Regions from separate parts of the Ornithinimicrobium carbonis genome, predicted to be linked through region 2. Evidence: predicted binding sites of a transcription regulator. Region 2 holds the regulator's gene; each other region holds the start of a gene.

Region 1 (4,447 bases), 3.5 Mb from region 2:
GGGCCTGCGTGCGCGGTGCGGTGGGCGTCGGACGCTGCGCCGGGGCCGACGGGGAGGACTTCGGGGTCGAGGACCCCGGGATGGTCAGCACCTGGCCGGGGTAGATGAGCCGGGAGTTGGTGATGCTGTTCGCCGAGACCAGCGCGCTGACGCTGGTGCCGTGGCGCAGGGCGAGCTGGGAGAGGGTGTCGCCCGAGCGGACCGTCACGGTGCCGGAGGCGGCGCGGGTCGGCGCGGTGCCGGAGGGGGTCGGCGTGCTCCTCGTCGGTGCCGGGGCGGGGACCGCGCTGCTGCTGCTGCCGCTGCCGGGGATGACCAGCGTGGCCCCGGGCAGGATCCACCGCCCGCCCTGGCTGAGCCCGTTGGCCCGCACGACCGCCTCGGGGCTGACCCCGTGCCGGGCCGCGATGCCGTAGACCGTGTCACCGGAGCGCACCGTGTAGGTGGTGGACTTCGCCGTCACCAGCTCGGAGGTGTGCAGGGAGGTGGGGACGTAGGCCATGCTCGGCAGGTCGGCAGGAGGCATGGCGGCGAAGAGCGGGCTCACAGAAGGAACCTCCGGGGCAGGAGAGTACGGACGGGACGACCGGTGCCCCAAGGGGGATCCGGGACTCAGGGGAAGTCCAGGAACTGGTGAGGCACGAGGGACAGTACTAGGGTTTGGACGGCCGCACCACTCTGCCGGTGTGTCGCTCCATGTGATTGACTAGAAGATGTGGTAAATGGCATCGATGTAATTCCGAGCGACGGCTGGCTGAGCGTCCCCGAGATCATGGAGCGGACCGGCGCTCCCCTCCTCACCGTGCGGCGCTGGCTGCAGGACCGTGAGCTGATCGGCCTGCGGCGGGGGCCCAACAACGCGGTCATGGTCCCCGCCGGCTTCCTCGGCGAGGACGGGCCTCTTCCTCCGCTGCGGGGGACGATCACCGTCCTGGCAGACGGGGGGATGAGCGACGAGGAGATCGTCGAGTGGCTGCACCGTCCGGACGACACCCTGCCCGGGGGCAGCCCGGTCGCCTCCCTGCACGCCGGGGCCAAGACCGAGGTCCGGCGGCGGGCCCAGGAGGACGCGCTGTGAGCTGACCGAGGAGGAGGCGCGGCGAGCTCGCGACGGGATCCGACGTCCAGCCGATCGCCGTCGTCGACGCACCCCGACGGTTCTGCGCGCCGACCGGCCGGCCCGGTCTCAGAGGTGGCGGTCGGTGCAGATGGCGACCAGCTCCACCAGGGCCTGCGCAGCCTCCCGGTCGAGGTCCGGCACGGCCTGCAGGGCGCGGGCGGACGCGGTGGCCGCCTCCTCGATCATCGACTCGGTGCGCGCCAGCGCCCCGCTGTCGCGCAGCACCTGGCGGCAGGCCTCCACGGTGGCCTCGTCGAGGTCGGGGTCGCCCAGGCTGGCCGCCAGCAGCTCGGCCCCGGGCTCGTCGGCGAGCTCGAGCGCGTGAGCCACCAGCACGGTGTGCTTGCCCTCGCGCAGGTCGTCGCCCGCGGGCTTGCCGGTGTGCCCGGGGTCGCCGAAGACCCCCAGGACGTCGTCCCGCAGCTGGAAGGCCTCGCCCAGCCGGGCGCCGTAGTCGGCGAGCGCGGCCAGCAGCGCGGGGTCCGCGTCCCCGGCGAGCGCGCCCACGAGGAGCGGCTGCTGCACCGAGTAGCGGGCGCTCTTGTAGCGGATGACGGTGCGGGAGCGCTCGACGCGTTCGGCATACGCCAGGTCGTTCCAGCCGACGACGGCCTCGAGCATGTCGAGGAACTGTCCGCCCATGAGCTGGGTGCGCATCCGGTCGAACTCGGGACGGGCCCGGGCCAGGGCCTCGGCCGGCAGGCCGCTGGTGGCGAACAGCTCGTCGGTCCAGTTCAGGCACAGGTCCCCGGCGAGGATGGCGGCGGCGTGCCCGAACCGCTCGGGGTCGCCGTTCCAGGCCTGGGTCCGGTGCTGCTCGGCGAAGGCGCGGTGGGCCGTGGGGCGTCCCCGCCGCCGGTCGCTGTTGTCCATGACGTCGTCGTGCAGGAGGGCGGCGGCCTGGAAGACCTCCATCGAGCTCGCGGCCCTGACCACCGCGTCGTCGTCCGGCCGGCCGGCGGCGCGCCAGCCCCAGTAGAGGAAGGCCGCCCGCAGGCGCTTGCCGCCCGCGAGCAGGTCGGCCACCGCGTCCACCAGCGGGCCCATCGGCGCACCGAGCTCGGTCAGCACCTCCCGCTGGTGCGCGAGGTGGTCGTCCAGGGCGCGCTGCACGCGGTGCCTCAGGTCGACGCCGTCCAGCGGGTGGGCGTGCGCCACGGGGCATCTCCTCAGCTCGGGGACCGGGGTCCGTCCCGAGGAGCCTAACCCGCGGTGCGGGGCGTGCGGCCCGGGCCATCCCCGCCCGTGGCCCGGACCGGTGCCCATCCTGCCCGCAGCGCCGGTTCCGGTGCGGTTCTCGTCCACAGGGCCGCTCCTGCCCGGCGTCCGAGGTCTCGAGGCACGGCGGTCGGACGAGTTCTGGCCCTCCCACCTGCGGATCCTCCTGCCGGCGGCGGCGGAGGGGTTGAGGTTGTCGGTCGGTGCTCGTACATTTGTCCGTATCGAACACAGGTTCGAACACGGCGGAGGTGTGCAGATGAGCAGGCGGTACCAGGATCTGGTGGAGGTCAGGCTCGGCGACCCGGACGAGCACCGGGTGCGGCTCGAACCGGGGTGGCGCCGGGGTGCGCTGGGCGACCCGGGCCGGGGGGAGGTCCCGACGACGTTCCTGTGGCAGGGACGGGTCCACGTGGTCCGCGGCGTCCTCGCCCAGTGGACGCAGCGGGTGCCGTGGTGGCGCCAGCAGGGGGAGGGGGTGCCGGGCGAGGGGGCGCCGGGCGGGTCGTCCGGCACGGTGCTCGAGCAGCAGGTCTGGCGGGTGGAGGCCTCGGCCGGACGGACCCTCGGCCGGGGCGTCTACGACCTGGTGCAGGACGAGCAGTGGCGGCTGGAGCGCGTCAGCGACTGAGCAGGACAGCCGGACCAGCAGGACAGCGGGACCAGCAGGACAGCGGCGGAGCAGGGCGAGCAGGACCAGCAGGACCAGCGGCACGACGAGACGAGGAGAGTGCGATGACCACCACCACCATCACCACCACCCGGGGGGCCACCCCCGCCCCCGAGGGACCGACCGCTCCGGCGGGCACCGTGCTGGACCTGCTGGACCGGTCCCGCGGCGGGCTGCTGCAGGCATGCCACAGCAGCACCGCGTCCGAGCGCTACACCCAGGCCCACCTCGCCGCGCTGCGGGCCGGAGCGGCCCTGCTGGCGGCCCGCAGCGCCCCCAGCCGCCGCGCCAGGCCGCGCAGCGTGTGGGAGGTGCTGCCCACGGTGGCACCCGAGCTGACCGAGTGGGCGGCCTTCTTCGCCGAGTCCGGCCGTCGTCGGCTGGCCCTGGAGCGGGGGGCCGCGGTGGTCACCGCCCGGGACGCGGACGACCTGGTGCGTTCCGGCGAGCGGTTCCTGGAGCTGGTCCGGGCCAGCCTGCACCTGCCGTGCGGTCTGCCGCTGTCGGCCGAGCTGACCCCCGTCCGGCCGAGCTGAGCCCCGGCCGGCCGAGCTGAGCCCCGACCGGCCGAGCTGAGCCCCGACCGGCCGGCCCCCGGCCGGCGTCCCCCTCTTTCGTTGACAGGACCCCTGATCCCGATGCCCTCGCTCTCACCGTCGCCCGACGACTTCGTCCATCTGCACGTGGCCTCCAGCGCGTCCATGCGCTACGGCGCGTCCCACCCGGACGCGCTGGTGGAGCGGGCGGTCGAGCTGGGCCAGCCGGCGCTCGCCCTGACCGACCGGGACGGGCTCTACGGCGCGGTCCGGTTCGTCCGGGCCTGCTCGGCCGCGGGGCTGACCCCGGTGCTGGGGGTCGACCTGGCCCTCGGGCAGGGAGCCGGAACCGGTGCGGGTGGGGGCGTCCTCGCCCGGCCCGGGGAGGACCGTGGTGCCGGCCCGGCCCGGATCGAGCTGGGGGCGCCGGGCCGTTCCTCCCCGGCCAAGGGCGGCAGCCTCGTGGACGACCAGCAGCCCCGGGTCGTCGTCCTGGCCCGGGGGCAGCGGGCCGGACTGGCGCCGGGCACCGGGTGGGGACGGCTGTGCCGGCTGGTCACCCAGACCCACCTGGCGGGGGAGCGGGGGGTTCCGCGCACCCGGACCGACCTCCTCGCACGGGCTGCCTCGCCCGTCGAGGGCGTCTCCCCGGTCGTCGTGCTCCTGGGTCCCGACTCCGACGTGGGGCGGGCCGTGCTCGCCCGGCGCCGCGACCTGGCCCGGGCACGGCTGCAGGCGTGGCGCCGGCTGCTGCCGCCGGGGTCGTTGCGGGTCGAGCTCGTCGTCCACGGCGGTCCTGAGGGCACCCCCGGCAGCCTCGGGCACGCCGCGCGCACCTGGGCGCTGGCCCTCGAGTGCGGCGTCCCCGCCGTGCTGACGGCGGCGGTGCGGCACGCCGTCCCC
Region 2 (4,447 bases):
CGCCGGCATGTCCACGGCCTCGGGCATCCCCGACTACCGGGGGCCGGACGGGCGGCGGCGGGTCCAGCCGATGCAGCACGCGGAGTTCACCGGGTCCGCGGAGGCGCGGCGTCGCTACTGGGCGCGGGCGTTCAGCGGTTGGGAACGCTTCGCCGCGGCCCGTCCCAACGTCGCCCACCGGGCCGTGGCCGCCCTGGAGCAGGTGGGCGTCGTCACCGGGGTCATCACCCAGAACGTCGACGGCCTGCACCAGGAGGCCGGTGCCCGGTCCGTCCTCGAGCTGCACGGCAGCCTGGCCCGGGTGGTCTGCCTCGACTGCGACGAGCCGTACGAGCGCGACCAGGTGCACACCTGGCTGGCCCAGGCCAACCCCGGCTTCGGCGCGCTCGTCCACGACGGCGCCGAGGTCCGCCCCGACGGTGACATCGTCGTGTCCGAGGAGCTGGTCTCGCGGTTCCGGCCGCCCCGCTGCCTGGTCTGCGGGGGCGACGCCCTCAAGCCCGACGTCGTCTTCTTCGGCGGTTCGGTGGAGCGGGAGCTCGTCGACCGGGCGTACGAGATGGTCGCCGGGGCGGGCACCCTCCTCGTGCTCGGGTCCTCGCTGCGCGTCATGAGCGGCTACCGGTTCGTGCGCCGCGCCGCCCGCGAGGGCATCCCGGTGGCGGTCGTCACCCGCGGCGAGACCCGTGGCTGGGCGGAGACGACGGTGCAGGTGGACAGCCTGCTGCAGGACGTCCTGCCGCGGCTGCTGGACGACGTCGTCGAGGGACTCGACCTCCCTCGGGATGCGGACGGGCCCGAACCCTGGTGATATCGCCTCAGGGCCGGATCCCTGCCGGCCCGGGACGAGGAGGCGCGATGGACAGCAGCCAGGAGACGATCGCCATGCTCTACGACGCCGACGTGATGACCGTCGACGGCGACCGGCTCGGCGACGTCGGGCAGGTCTACCTGGACGACGAGACCGGCGCGCCGGCGTGGGTCTCGGTGCGCACCGGGTGGTTCGGTGCGCGGGAGAGTCTCGTCCCGCTCGTCGGTGCCCAGGTCGAGGGCGACACGGTCCGCGTCGCGCACACCCGCCAGGAGATCAAGGACGCGCCGACGGTCGACGCCGACGCCCACCTGGACGAGGTGGAGCAGGACCGGTTGTTCCGTCACTACGGCCTCGTGCTGGGCGACGGCACCGTCGCGCCCGAGGCGTCCACCGCAGGTCCGGACGGACCCCGGCCGGTCGGCCTCGCGGGGACCGGGTCGGGGCGGTCCGTCGGCGAGGAGCCGGTCGAGGAGGACCACGCCGACGGTGCCGAGCTCTCCCCGGAGCAGGCGGTGACCGGTGCGTCGGAGAACGTCGCCTACCCCAGCGGGCAGGACCGCCCCGAGGGGCCTCGCGGCGGTCCCACGAGCGGCCCCGGACGGCCAGGGAGGCTGCGGCGCCACGAGGGCAGGCCGCCGCGGTCCTGAGGGTGCGGGTCCCGGGGCCGCCTGCGGCTCCGCGGAGCAGGTGCTGGGTATGGTGCTGGGCACCCGTCGCGCATCCGCGCCGGCGGGTACGGCGGGTCGGAGGAGGCTGACGTGACCATCTCGCAGGAGCAGCTCGAGGCGCTGTACGACGCCGAGGTCGTGGACCAGGACGGCGAGAAGGTGGGCTCCCTCGGCCAGGTCTACGTCGACAACGGCACGGGGGAGGCGGCCTGGATCACCGTGCGCACCGGGTGGTTCGGCGGCCGGAAGATCTTCGTGCCCCTGTCGACGGCCGAGCTGGTCGACGGCCAGATCCGTGTCCCCTATCCCAGCGCCATGATCAAGGACGCTCCGGACATCGACATCAGCGGCCACCTCAGCGAGAACGACGAGCAGGACCTGTTCGACTACTACGCGCCGGAGGTGGGGGAGACCCCCGCGACCTGAGGCAGGGACCCGGCGCAGCTCGACAGGACCCGGACAGCACGACGCCGCCCCGGTCGAGGGGGCGGCGTCGTGGGTGGCGGTGGGACCCGTGCAGTGGCAGCGGCACGGTGGATGGAGGTGTCCCGCCGAGGGTCACACGCGGCGCAGCACCGCCGTGACCTTGCCCAGGACGACGGCGTGGTCGCCGTCGATCGGCTCGTAGGCCGGGTTGTGGGGCATGAGCCAGACCTTGTCCTTGCCCCGCTTGAAGGTCTTGACCGTGGCCTCGTTGTCCAGCATCGCGGCGACGATGTCGCCGTTGACCGCCGTCGGCTGACGGCGCACGACCACCCAGTCCCCGTCACAGATCGCGGCGTCGATCATCGAGTCCCCGACCACCTTGAGCAGGAACAGCTCTCCGTCGCCCACGATCTGGCGGGGCAGGGGGAAGACGTCCTCGACGGCCTCCTCGGCCAGGATCGGACCACCGGCCGCGATCCGGCCCACGACCGGGACGTAGGACGCCTCGGGACGGGAGTCACCGATGCCGGTCTCGTCGTAGGTACCGGCGAGGGGGCGCTCGCCGGCGTCGGACGCCACCGGGCCGCGAGCGTCGGCAGAACCGTCGGAAGGGGTGCGGCGGTAGCCGCTCTCGCTCCCGGGGACGACGACCTCGATCGCGCGCGGGCGGTGCGGGTCGCGCCGCAGGAAACCCTTGCGCTCGAGCATCTTCAGCTGGTGGGCGACGGAGCTGGGCGAGGTCAGGCCGACCGCCTCACCGATCTCGCGCAGGCTCGGGGGGTAGCCCCGGGCGTCGACGGAGTCCCGGATCACGTCGAGGACGCGTCGCTGCCGGTTGGTCAGCTGCGCCCCGCCGTCCCGGTCGGGCATCTCGTGGATCGTGGCCATGCGTCCTTCCGTCCCCGTCTCCCTCTGGCTGCCAGGGCCTGGCCGTCAGGCCAGGTCAGAGGGTGTGTCAGTGGTCGGTGTTTGAGTACCTGACATGCACACAGCGTACGGATCGAGCGGCCCCGGGGCAAACATGTGTTCGACCGGCGTGTCGACAAAGTCGTACGCGCGTGCTATCAATAGGACAGACGTCCTATCGAACGCATGTCGCAGGATGATCCCGAGGAGGACCACCATGAGCACTGCCACCGCCGAGCTGCACCCCCTGTCCGGGACGGTCGCACCGTGGACGGTCGCCCGCCCGGGTGGCCACCTGCGCCTGGTCTGCGCCGACGAGCGGCGCCCGGCCACGAGCCCCCTGCGGCTGACCCGTCGTGGTCGCCTGACGCTGACCGCCACGGCCGCCCTGGTGCTGGTCCTGGCCTTCGCCTCGCTGCTGAACGCCATCGGCCCGGCGGGCGCGAGCTCGGCCGTGACCGTCGAGCCGGGGATGACCCTGAGCCAGATCGCGGCCGAGCAGCTGCCGGAGGTCCCGCTGAGCCAGGCGATCGTGGACATCCAGCGGGCCAACCGGTTGAGCACCACCAGCGTGGCCGCAGGCCAGGAGCTGGTGATCCCCGGCCGCTGAGGCCGTCGGCGTGAGCTGAGGCTGCCGACGTGAGCTGGGGCTGCCGACGTGAGCCCGCCCGGCCGTTGCGCAGGACCGCGCTGGTCAGGAGCTGGAGCGGATGGCGTTCCAGACGACCGAGAGCTGCTCGGAGGGCATGAAGTAGCCGGTGAGGTGCGGGTCGAACATCAGGCCCGCGATCCCCGCCTGGACGTAGGCGTCGTCGGACTGGACGACCTCGGGCGGCGGCAGGGCGATCGCCCGCAGGTCCTCATCGGCGTCGATCATCCCGTTCTGCACCGCGAAGTGCCGGGCCCGCTCGGCGTTGGTGAAGGTCAGCAGCATCATCTGGCCGGCGATCTGGGCCGCGGCGGGCGACTCCTGCCCCTCCTCGCCCACGGCGATGAACCACCAGTGCTCCAGGCCCATCGTCTCGCGCCACAGGGCCGTCATCCCCTCGTGGTCGTCGGGCCCCTCCACCCGTGCGGCCAGCAGGTCGGTCTGCGTCTCGGCGGGGGGCAGCAGGCCCGCCCCGGGCCCGGCCTCGTCCGACGCGGGCGCCGTCGGGTCGTGGTCCAGGGGGTCCTGGTCGGTGGCGGCCGGCCGCTCGCCCTCGTAGAGCGACTCCCTGTCCTGCGGGCGCTCGTCGTCCTGGAAGGGCATCGATGTCGGGTCGCTCATACCCTCTATCGGACCACACCGGGACCGGGCGGCCCAATCAGAACGCCGCGGCCTGGGCGCTCGGACCCCCCGCAGGACGGCGCTCCGACCACCCTCCGGCGCAGGGGAACCGGGCCCGGATCACCGGGTCAGCGCGTGTCCGGACGACGCACCGGGATCGGCCCGGTCGGGTCGTCGAGCTCGTGGGACCAGCTGTGCGGCACCACGCCGGGGGAGTGCTCCAGACCCTGGTCGGTGGTCGGCCCGGGCTCCTGGCCGGTGTCCGGCTCGGGAGCGCGTCGGCTGGGTGACTCACCACCCTGGTGCGGGGCAGGCCCACCCTCGATCCGTGGTCCCTGGCCGTCCACCGGCACCTCCACCGGG
Region 3 (4,447 bases), 2.1 Mb from region 2:
TGTGCACGGCGCGCACGGCGTCCTCCAGGTCGGACTGGTCGCAGATCACCGAGATCCGGATCTCGGAGGTGCTGATCATCTCGATGTTGACCCCGGCGTCGGCCAGGGCGGCGAAGAGCTGGGCGGCGACCTGCGGGTTGGAGCGCATGCCCGCCCCCACGAGCGACAGCTTGCCCACGTGCGAGGTGTAGAGGACGTCGTCGAAGCCCATCTCGTCCTGCAGCGCCCGGACCGCGGCGACCGTGGTCGGGCCGTCGGTCTCGGGGATGGTGAAGGAGATGTCGGAGGTCGCCGCGTCCGAGGTCGAGACGTTCTGCACGATCATGTCGATCGAGACGCCGGCCCGGGAGGCCGCGCCCACGACGGCTGCCGCCGCCCCGGGGCGGTCCGGGATGCCGACGGCGGTGACCTTGCCCAGCGAGCGGTCGTGCGCGATGCCGGAGATGATCGGTTCTTCCATGGTGTCCTCCGTGAGGGGTCGGCCGACGAGGATCCAGGTGCCCTCCTGGTCGGAGAAGCTGCTGCGGACGTGGAGCGGGACGTGGAAGCGCCGGGCGTACTCCACCGCCCGCAGGTGCAGGATCTTGGCGCCGTGGGCGGCCATCTCGAGGGTCTCCTCGATGGTCAGCCGGGTCACCCTCCGGGCGCTGGGGACGATCCGCGGGTCGGCGGTGTAGAGGCCGTCCACGTCCGTGTAGATCTCGCAGACGTCGGCGTCCAGGGCGGCCGCCAGCGCCACCGCCGTGGTGTCGGACCCGCCGCGGCCCAGGGTGGTGATGTCGTCGTCGGTCGAGATGCCCTGGAAGCCGGCCACGATGGCCACGCCGCCCTCCTCCAGGGTGCCGCGGACCCGGGCGGGCTGGACGTCGAGCAGTCGGGCACGGCCGTGCGCGGTGTCGGTGCGCATCCCGGCCATGGCGCCGGTGAAGCTGCGGGCGGGCACGCCCAGGTCCTGGATGGCCATCGCCAGCAGGGCCATCGAGATCCGCTCGCCCGCCGACAGGAGCATGTCCATCTCGCGCTCCGGCGGCGGTCCGTCGGCGATCTGGGCGGCCAGGTCGAGGAGCTCGTCGGTCGTGTCCCCCATCGCGGAGACGACGACGGCGACCTGGTCGCCCGCGCGGTGGGCGGCCACGACGCGGCGGGCGACGCGGCGCATCGCCTCGGCGTCGGCGACGGACGAACCGCCGAACTTCATCACGAGCAGAGCCATGGTGCTTCCTGGGCAGGGGGCAGGGTGGCACGGGATGACGTCGGCGTCGCAGGTCCCGGACTGGCAGCCAGTGTAGGGGAGAGGAACGGGGGTCGTTGACGCGGCGGAAGGAGCGGGGAGCGCGGTGACGGCGCGCGTCCGGTCACGTCGGGTCGGGTCGGGTCGGGTCAGACGAGCGTGGTGAGCGCGAGGACGACCACGGCGAGGGTGGCGACGATCTCGCCGACCCCGAGCCGTGCGGGGCTCCACCCGAGGCGGGGCACGGCGGCGGCCCGCACCGCCAGGACCAGGGCCAGACCGCCCAGGGGCAGCCGCGCGCCGTGGGGCAGCAGGGCGAGGGCGAGGACCGCCAGGAGCAGGTGGTAGCCCACCGAGAGCAGGAGGAAGACGGTGCTGCCCCGTCGCCGGATCGCGCTCTTGACGTAGAAGACGGTGCCGGTGAAGTAGCCCGCCAGGACGCCGGTGAGGATCCAGGCCACCGTCCACCGCTCGCCCGGACCCAGGTCGTAGGCGACCGGCGTCATCAGGCAGGACCCGGCCGCGGTGGCCAGTCCGGCGATCAGGGCCCGCTCGTGCCGGGTCGCCGAGGCGACCATGCCGACCGAGAGCGGGACGACGAACAGCGGGGCCCAGCGCACCAGCGTCGGCTCGACCAGGAGCAGGGCCGCGCCCAGGGCGGTCGCCAGGGCGACGTACACCTGTACCGGAGCCAGGTGGCGCGGCCGTCGGCGGGACTTCAGCCAGAGCGTGGCCGCGAAGAAGGCGAGGTAGCCGGCGAACCAGAAGGCCGCCAGCAGCAGGTGCGCCCAGCGGGGTCCCGAGGCCAGCGTGCCGACGAGGAGGGGGGCCGACAGCATCGCCCAGGCCCCGTGCTGGTTGGGGACCCAGCCCGGCCGTCGGCGCCGTCGGCCTCCCCGGTGACCCGCCCCCGGCCCGGGCAGCTTCCGGGCGGTGGGCGCCACAGAGGACCGGACGCTCATACGACGCAGTGTAGTGAACAGATCGGCAGACCGCGCCGGGTGGGTGTCGCGGACGGCGCCGGGTGAGTCGTCCCGGAACACGCCGGGAGGTGGTTCAGCAGTTCGTACAGACTTTCGACTACGCTCGTCCCCATGGTCCCCCCGACGGGACCGGACACCCACAGGTATGCCGTGGGAGGCCGGGTCTGTCGGTGGCGGCACCTAGCGTCTGACTGGACACGGGACGAGGCCCTGCAAGGGGACGGCGGCCGGAGGTCGGTCGAAGGTAGGCGCGCCCACCACGAGCAACGAAGGAGCACGGACATGGCCCAGGCCACGACGAAGACGGCATCGCCGGTCGCTGCCGGCAACGACAGGATGCGGGCTCTCGACGCCGTCATGGCGCAGATCGAGAAGCAGCACGGCAAGGGGTCGGTGATGCGCCTGGGGGACGAGGACCGTCCGCCCATCCGGGTTATCCCGACGGGGTCCATCGCCCTCGACGTCGCCCTGGGCGTGGGCGGTCTGCCCCGCGGCCGCGTGGTGGAGATCTACGGGCCGGAGTCCAGCGGCAAGACCACGGTCGCGCTGCACGCCGTGGCCAACGCCCAGAAGGCCGGCGGGATCGCCGCCTTCATCGACGCCGAGCACGCGCTCGACCCCGACTACGCGAAGAACCTCGGCGTGGACACGGACGCCCTGCTGGTGAGCCAGCCGGACACCGGCGAGCAGGCCCTGGAGATCGCCGACATGCTGATCCGGTCGGGGGCGATCGACATCATCGTCATCGACTCGGTCGCGGCGCTCGTGCCGCGGGCCGAGATCGAGGGCGAGATGGGCGACAGCCACGTGGGTCTGCAGGCCCGGCTGATGTCCCAGGCCCTGCGCAAGATCACCGGCGCGATCAGCACGACCGGCACCACGGCGATCTTCATCAACCAGCTGCGCGAGAAGATCGGGGTCATGTTCGGCTCGCCGGAGACCACCACCGGTGGCAAGGCGCTGAAGTTCTACGCCTCGGTCCGCATCGACGTGCGCCGCATCGAGACCCTCAAGGACGGCACCGACGCGGTCGGCAACCGCACCCGGGCCAAGATCGTCAAGAACAAGGTGTCGCCGCCGTTCAAGCAGGCCGAGTTCGACATCCTCTACGGGCAGGGCATCTCCCGGGAGGGCGGCCTCATCGACGTGGGCGTCGAGCACGGCTTCGTGCGCAAGTCCGGCGCCTGGTACACCTACGAGGGCGACCAGATGGGGCAGGGCAAGGAGAACGCCCGCCAGTTCCTCAAGGACAACCCGGACCTGTCCGAGGAGATCGACCGCAAGATCAAGGCCAAGCTCGGCATCGGGGTGCCCAAGCAGACCGCCGAGGACCTGCCGGACGGGGTCGACCCGGTGACCGGTGAGGTCTCGGTCGACTTCTGATGGGCACCGACGCAGACCGGTTGTCTGCGGCGCGGCGGGCGCTGGCGGAGGCGGAGTCCGTCGCCAGCGCTTCCGGGCTCAGCCCCGGCCGGACCTCGTCGACGGCCCTCGCGGACGGCGGGACCCCCGTCGACGGGGAACACGGTCGGGGTCGGGCAGCAGGGACGTCGGGACGGTCCGGGGGACCGGGCCGTTCCGACCCCGACCCCCACGCCGTCGCCCGTCGCATCGTCCTGCGCCAGCTGGCCATGGGCCCGCGCACCCGCCGCCAGCTCGAGGACAAGCTGCGCGACAGGGGGTGCGAGCCCGACGTCGCCCGAGGGGTGCTGGACCGGATGACGGAGGTCGGCCTCGTCGACGACGAGTCGTACGCGGAGATGTACGTGCGGTCCAAGCAGGAGACCAAGGGCCTGGCCGCCGGTGCCCTGCGCCACGAGCTGCGGCAGAAGGGCGTCCCGGACGAGGTGGCCGACGCGGCGCTGGAAGAGATCGACCCCGAGCGGGAGAAGGAGCAGGCCCGCGCCCTGGTCGCCCGCCGCCTGCGCACCATGCGTGGGCTGGAGCGGGACGTGCAGACGCGCCGGCTGGCCGGGTTCCTGGCCCGCAAGGGCTACGGTCCCGGCGTGGCCTACCAGGTCGTGCGGGAGGCGCTCGACGAGCTGCCGGAGAACCGCCGGGACTGACCCGCCGGCACGGGCGTCGTCCGGGTGCGCCTACTCCTCCTCGTCGCGGGCGACGACGCTCTCGGGGGTCCATTCCTCCTCGGAGAGGTCGTCGTCCTCCCCGTCGGTGTAGTGCATCGCCGACTCCTCGGGGGAGTCCCAGCTCGTGGCGCGACCCTCCCGGGCGA
Region 4 (4,447 bases), 3.7 Mb from region 2:
GTCGATCGCTGCGCGGACGTTGTGCTGGGGATCGTCCTTGATGTCCCGCGCCCAGCGCAGTACCTCCTGGTAGACGCGTCGTGTGACCTGGTCGTTCACCCAGGTCGGTGACCAGAGCGGTGCCCTGGAGCGCACGATCATCTCGACCTCGTCCTGGTGCAGCGCCAGCCAGGCGTGCAGCTCGCGGGCCGCCAGGTCGACCAGACCGTGATGGGCGCCCTCCTCGACGACCCGCTCGAGGAGGTGCCCGGCGAGCGGGGACAGGTCCTCGCGCCGCACGCGCGGGATCAGGACGTCGTCGACCAGGGAGCGCAGCTCGTGCTCGTCGACCCGTTCGACGAGCCGCCGCAGGAAGGGTGAGGCCTCACCGACGACCCGCTCGGCGTTCTCCGGCCGCGCGACCCACTCGCCCAGCCGCAGCATGACGCGGGCGTCCAGGATCTTCTCGCGCAGCACCTCGGGCGTGAGGAAGTTGTCGCTGACGAACTGCTCGAGACTGTCACCGAGCTCGTCCTTGCGCCGGCGGACCAGCGCGGTGTGCGGGATCGGCAGCCCCAGGGGGTGGCGGAACAGGGCGACGACCGCGAACCAGTCGGCGATCGCCCCCACCATCCCCGCCTCGGAGGCGGCGTTGACGTAACCCCAGAACCCGTCCCGCCCGTGCGTCAGCACCCAGATCACCGCCATGAGCACGAGCAGCCCGGTGGCAACCCCGCGCATGCGGCGCAACCCTGCACGGCGCTGCTCGTCGGTCACGGTCGTGCGGGTGACGGGGCTCGACGGAGTGCGTGGAGGCTCGGCCCGCTCGGTGGTCAGCGTCACTGCTCGTGTCCCCTTCGTGTCCGGTCGCTCGTGCGGTCCGGGGTGTGCGGTGGTGCCGGTGGATCAACCTGTGCGCAGGACCACCGTATTCCGTCGGGACGACAGACCCCGCGTCCCGCACCAGCGCCACCCGCCCACGGCATACGCGTGCGGCTCGTCCAACGGCACGCCCGTGGGCGGGCGACCACGGCATACGCGTGCGCGGCTCGTCCAACGGGATGCCCGTGCGCGCCCCGCCCCACGGCATACCCGCTCCTGTCCGGGGTGGTTGGATCGGAACATGTACTTCATCGTGGTCAAGTTCCCCGTCAAGCCCGAGCACGCGGACCGGTGGCCGGAGATCGTCCGGGAGTACACCGAGGCGACCCGCGCGGAGCCGGGCAACAAGTGGTTCGAGTGGTCCCGCAGCCTTGAGGATCCCCACGAGTTCGTGCTGGTGGAGGCGTTCGAGGACGACGGCGCCGGTCCGCACGTCCAGTCCGAGCACTTCGCCAAGGTGGGGCGCGAGTGGCCGCAGTACCTCACCGCCACGCCGAAGATCGTCTCCCGCCAGGTCGAGGGCGACGGGTGGGACGAGATGGGTGAGATCCGGGTCGAGTGACCCGTCGCGCGCCTCGTGGCTGGACAGGGCACGCTGGCCGCTGAATAGGGCACGCTGGCCCGTGAGCCTCGCCCACAACCCTGGCCCGAGCGGGTATCGACGATCGGAGGAGATCCCATGTGGCTGACCGGCTGGTCCGACCTGTACGCCGTTCTCGTCGTGGGCCTTGCCTGCTACCTGACGGTCGTAGTCCTCCTGCGCGCGACCGGCAAGAGGACCCTGACCAAGCTCAACGCGTTCGACTTCGTCGTCACCGTCTCGATCGGGTCGCTGCTGGCCACCGGGGTCCTGGATCCCTCGACCAGCTGGGCGTCCGTGGCCACGGGGATCCTGCTGCTGGTCGGCGCCCAGTGGGTGATGGCGAAGGTCACCTCGACCTGGCCGCGCAGCCGGTGGTTCGTCACGGCGGAACCGACCCTCGTGCTGCGGGACGGGAAGCTCCTGCAGGATGCCCTGCGACGCAGCCGGGTGGCGCCCTCGGAGGTGCTCCAGGCGGTGCGGACCAGCGGGTCGGGGTCGCTGGCATCGGTCGCGGCCGTGACGCTCGAGCCGGACGGATCGCTGAGCGTGATCACGACAGAGAGCCTGGGCGACGGGTCCGCCCTGGCCGACGTCCCGGGCCTGGCGGACGAGGCAGCGGACGTGCCGGGACTGCCGCAGCCGGACGACGGAAAGGCCTGACACCTTTTCTCCCGAGGCGTGGCGGGGAACGATTCGAAGAACTGATCCAGGTCGGCTCGAGGGCAGCGCCGGAAGGGGTGCGGGGTCGTGCCCGTGAGGTCGTCGGTGATGCGCGCCGGCAGCTCCGGGGAGGAGAGCCGAGGGTCCGTGCACGTGCGGTGCGAGTATGCGGAGCTGCGGAGCTGCCGAGATGTCGGCCCCCACATCCTCGGGGGCGCGACCCCGAGGATGCACAGGGTGGGTCTGGAGACGCGGGTATGTCGTACACGTGTCCTAACATGGGGTGCATCGAGAGGGCCTGGAGCGCAGCGACGGTCCGCACCTGGGGAGGGAGGTCGCGATGAGGGCACCGGTGCAGCCGGCTGGGCAGGAGAGGCCGGGCGACTCCCCGCTGGAAAAGGTCATGCTGGGCCTGCTCTGCTTCGTGCCCTCGGTGGCGCTGACCCGGGCCCGGGTCATGGTGGAGATGGATGGCCCCCGGACCGGTGGTGGCAGCACCATCCCCGCCCAGGCGGGACCGGACGCTGCCCGTGACGTGGACCCCCGGCCGGAGCTGCACGAACCGACCGGGGCCACCCCCTCGGCGGTCCCCGGACCGGGCACGCAAGAGACCCAGGACCACGCCGGGCCGCACGCCCAGGACGGCACCTCGGCGGGCATCCTGGAGGACCGCGGGCCGGAGGCCTCGGAGAGTGCCTTCCACTCCGTGCCGGTGAGTTCGGGTCCTGGTGAGCCGGTGGAGGTGCGGTTGCGGGCGGTGTTGTCCGAGATGGGTCTGGATGCGGGGTCGGTGGCGTTGCTGTCCTCGGCGGCCACGACCCTGGCCGCGGTCCGCACCGGCCGGTCGCTGGCGCAGATCGCCCCGTCGACCACGACCCGCGCCAGCCGCCCTACCGACGGGGCGGGCGCGACGGGCAGTCAGGAGCGGCGCCGCGCCGACGCCGACGGCCACGCTGACGGTGTTGTCCGTGGGCACGCAGCCGGTCCGGGCGAGGGCGGTGAGTGCGGGGTGGGTGTCCCGGACGCCGGTGCGGCCCGGCGGGCCGGGCAGGCGGTGCTGGACCGGATCGAGGATCTCCTGGACCTGGGCGCGCGCCTGGAAGGGGCGCTGGTGGTCGCGACCGGGCAGCTGGCCACGGCCAACGCCGCCCTGCTGCTGGCGGGAAAGGGCGCCACCGACCCGGCCGAGCTGTCCCCCACCGCCCGGGACCGGTGGGCCGCCCGGTCCCGCTCGGCCACCGCGCACGAACTGTCCGCAGCGTCCGGGTGGGGCATCGGCGAGGCCCGCGACCTGGTCGCCCTGGCCACCGCCCCACCCGCCATCACCGGCCCCGTCCTGGACGCGCTGGGGTCCGGGACCGTGCCGTGGCGGCTGGTGCGCCGCTGCTGGCGCACCGCCCACGGCGCCGGCCTGGACGTGGCCGACACCGCCCACCTGGCCCACGTCATGCTCGGCACCGACCCCGACCGGGTCGCCACCGAGCGCCTCACCCCCACCGGGACCGTGTCCACCCTGCCCTGGGGACACCGGGCCTACCACCACGCCCTGGACCGGGAGACCGCCAAGCTCACCCGCGGCGACGACACCTCCGCCCGGGCCGCCCGGGCAGGCGCCCGCGCCGCCCGCGACACCACCGCCCGCATCCAGGACGACGGCACCGCCACCGTGACCATCACCGCCACCCCCACCCAGGCCACCGCCCTCATCGACCGGCTGCACGCCGCCGCCCGCACCGCCCGCCGCGACGGCGACACCCGCACCCTGGCCCAGCTGCGCGCCGACACCGCCACCGCCCTGCTGCTGCACGGCACCCTGAACCTGCCCCAGGCGCCCACCGACCCCGACCAGGTCAGCGTGGAGCACATCACCGCCCTGGCCGCGATCCTGGAAGGCCTGCCCGCCGCCACCCTCAACGTCATCCTCCCCTGGCACCTCCTCCCCGGCACCACCACCAGCAGCGACAGCAGCACCGGCAGCGACAGCGGCAGCGGGCACGAGCACCCCCACCGGTGCACCACCAGCCCCTGCCCCGCCGCACCACCACCCCGACCCACGACCCCACCACCGGCGACGGCCACGCCGCCCGGGACCGCCCCACCCGGGGCGCACCCACCCGGCGATGGGCAGGAGATGCTGCTCGCGGTGGCCGAGGCGACCGGCACCACCCCCGCGTTCCTGCACGCCACCGACATCGCCGACCTGGCCCTGACCCCGGGCACCACCCTGCACCGGCTCGTGGTCGACCCCCTGGACGGGCGGTGCGTGGAACGCTCCACCACCGCCTACCAGCCCGATGCGCACATGCGCGCCCAGGCCATCGCCGCCGACGGGACCTGCCGCGC

What was found. Region 2 encodes LexA, which represses DNA repair genes until DNA is damaged. Its sites were predicted from a motif close to TCGAACANNTGTTCGA; they were not measured.
Region 1: ACWHYA_RS16150 (DUF6504 family protein) is a predicted target of LexA. The motif match lies at 2,563-2,578, and genes of this name have one in related genera.
Region 3: recA (recombinase RecA) is a predicted target of LexA. The motif match lies at 2,296-2,311, and genes of this name have one in related genera.
Region 4: ACWHYA_RS16870 (HNH endonuclease signature motif containing protein) is a predicted target of LexA. The motif match lies at 2,365-2,380, and genes of this name have one in related genera.

What each region holds. Positions count from the first base shown of each region.
Region 1 covers NZ_OZ348993.1:3,524,010-3,528,456, reverse strand. The annotation lists gene ACWHYA_RS16165 (lytic transglycosylase domain-containing protein) at 1-547, opposite strand, end outside; gene ACWHYA_RS16160 (Rv2175c family DNA-binding protein) at 716-1,078, shown strand; gene ACWHYA_RS16155 (polyprenyl synthetase family protein) at 1,187-2,278, opposite strand; gene ACWHYA_RS16150 (DUF6504 family protein) at 2,598-2,969, shown strand; gene ACWHYA_RS16145 (SAV_6107 family HEPN domain-containing protein) at 3,074-3,544, shown strand; gene ACWHYA_RS16140 (DNA polymerase III subunit alpha) at 3,647-4,447, shown strand, end outside.
Region 2 covers NZ_OZ348993.1:28,602-33,048, reverse strand. The annotation lists gene ACWHYA_RS00125 (Sir2 family NAD-dependent protein deacetylase) at 1-811, shown strand, start outside; gene ACWHYA_RS00120 (PRC-barrel domain-containing protein) at 859-1,461, shown strand; gene ACWHYA_RS00115 (PRC-barrel domain-containing protein) at 1,573-1,908, shown strand; gene lexA (transcriptional repressor LexA) at 2,041-2,796, opposite strand; gene ACWHYA_RS00105 (LysM peptidoglycan-binding domain-containing protein) at 3,032-3,424, shown strand; gene ACWHYA_RS00100 (hypothetical protein) at 3,509-4,084, opposite strand; gene ACWHYA_RS00095 (glycoside hydrolase family 65 protein) at 4,213-4,447, opposite strand, start outside.
Region 3 covers NZ_OZ348993.1:2,169,669-2,174,115, forward strand. The annotation lists gene ACWHYA_RS09810 (aspartate kinase) at 1-1,213, opposite strand, end outside; gene ACWHYA_RS09815 (YwiC-like family protein) at 1,381-2,193, opposite strand; gene recA (recombinase RecA) at 2,551-3,597, shown strand; gene ACWHYA_RS09825 (regulatory protein RecX) at 3,597-4,280, shown strand; gene ACWHYA_RS09830 (DUF5709 domain-containing protein) at 4,311-4,447, opposite strand, start outside.
Region 4 covers NZ_OZ348993.1:3,684,913-3,689,359, forward strand. The annotation lists gene ACWHYA_RS16855 (DUF445 domain-containing protein) at 1-720, opposite strand, end outside; gene ACWHYA_RS16860 (putative quinol monooxygenase) at 1,103-1,423, shown strand; gene ACWHYA_RS16865 (DUF421 domain-containing protein) at 1,541-2,104, shown strand; gene ACWHYA_RS16870 (HNH endonuclease signature motif containing protein) at 2,445-4,447, shown strand, end outside.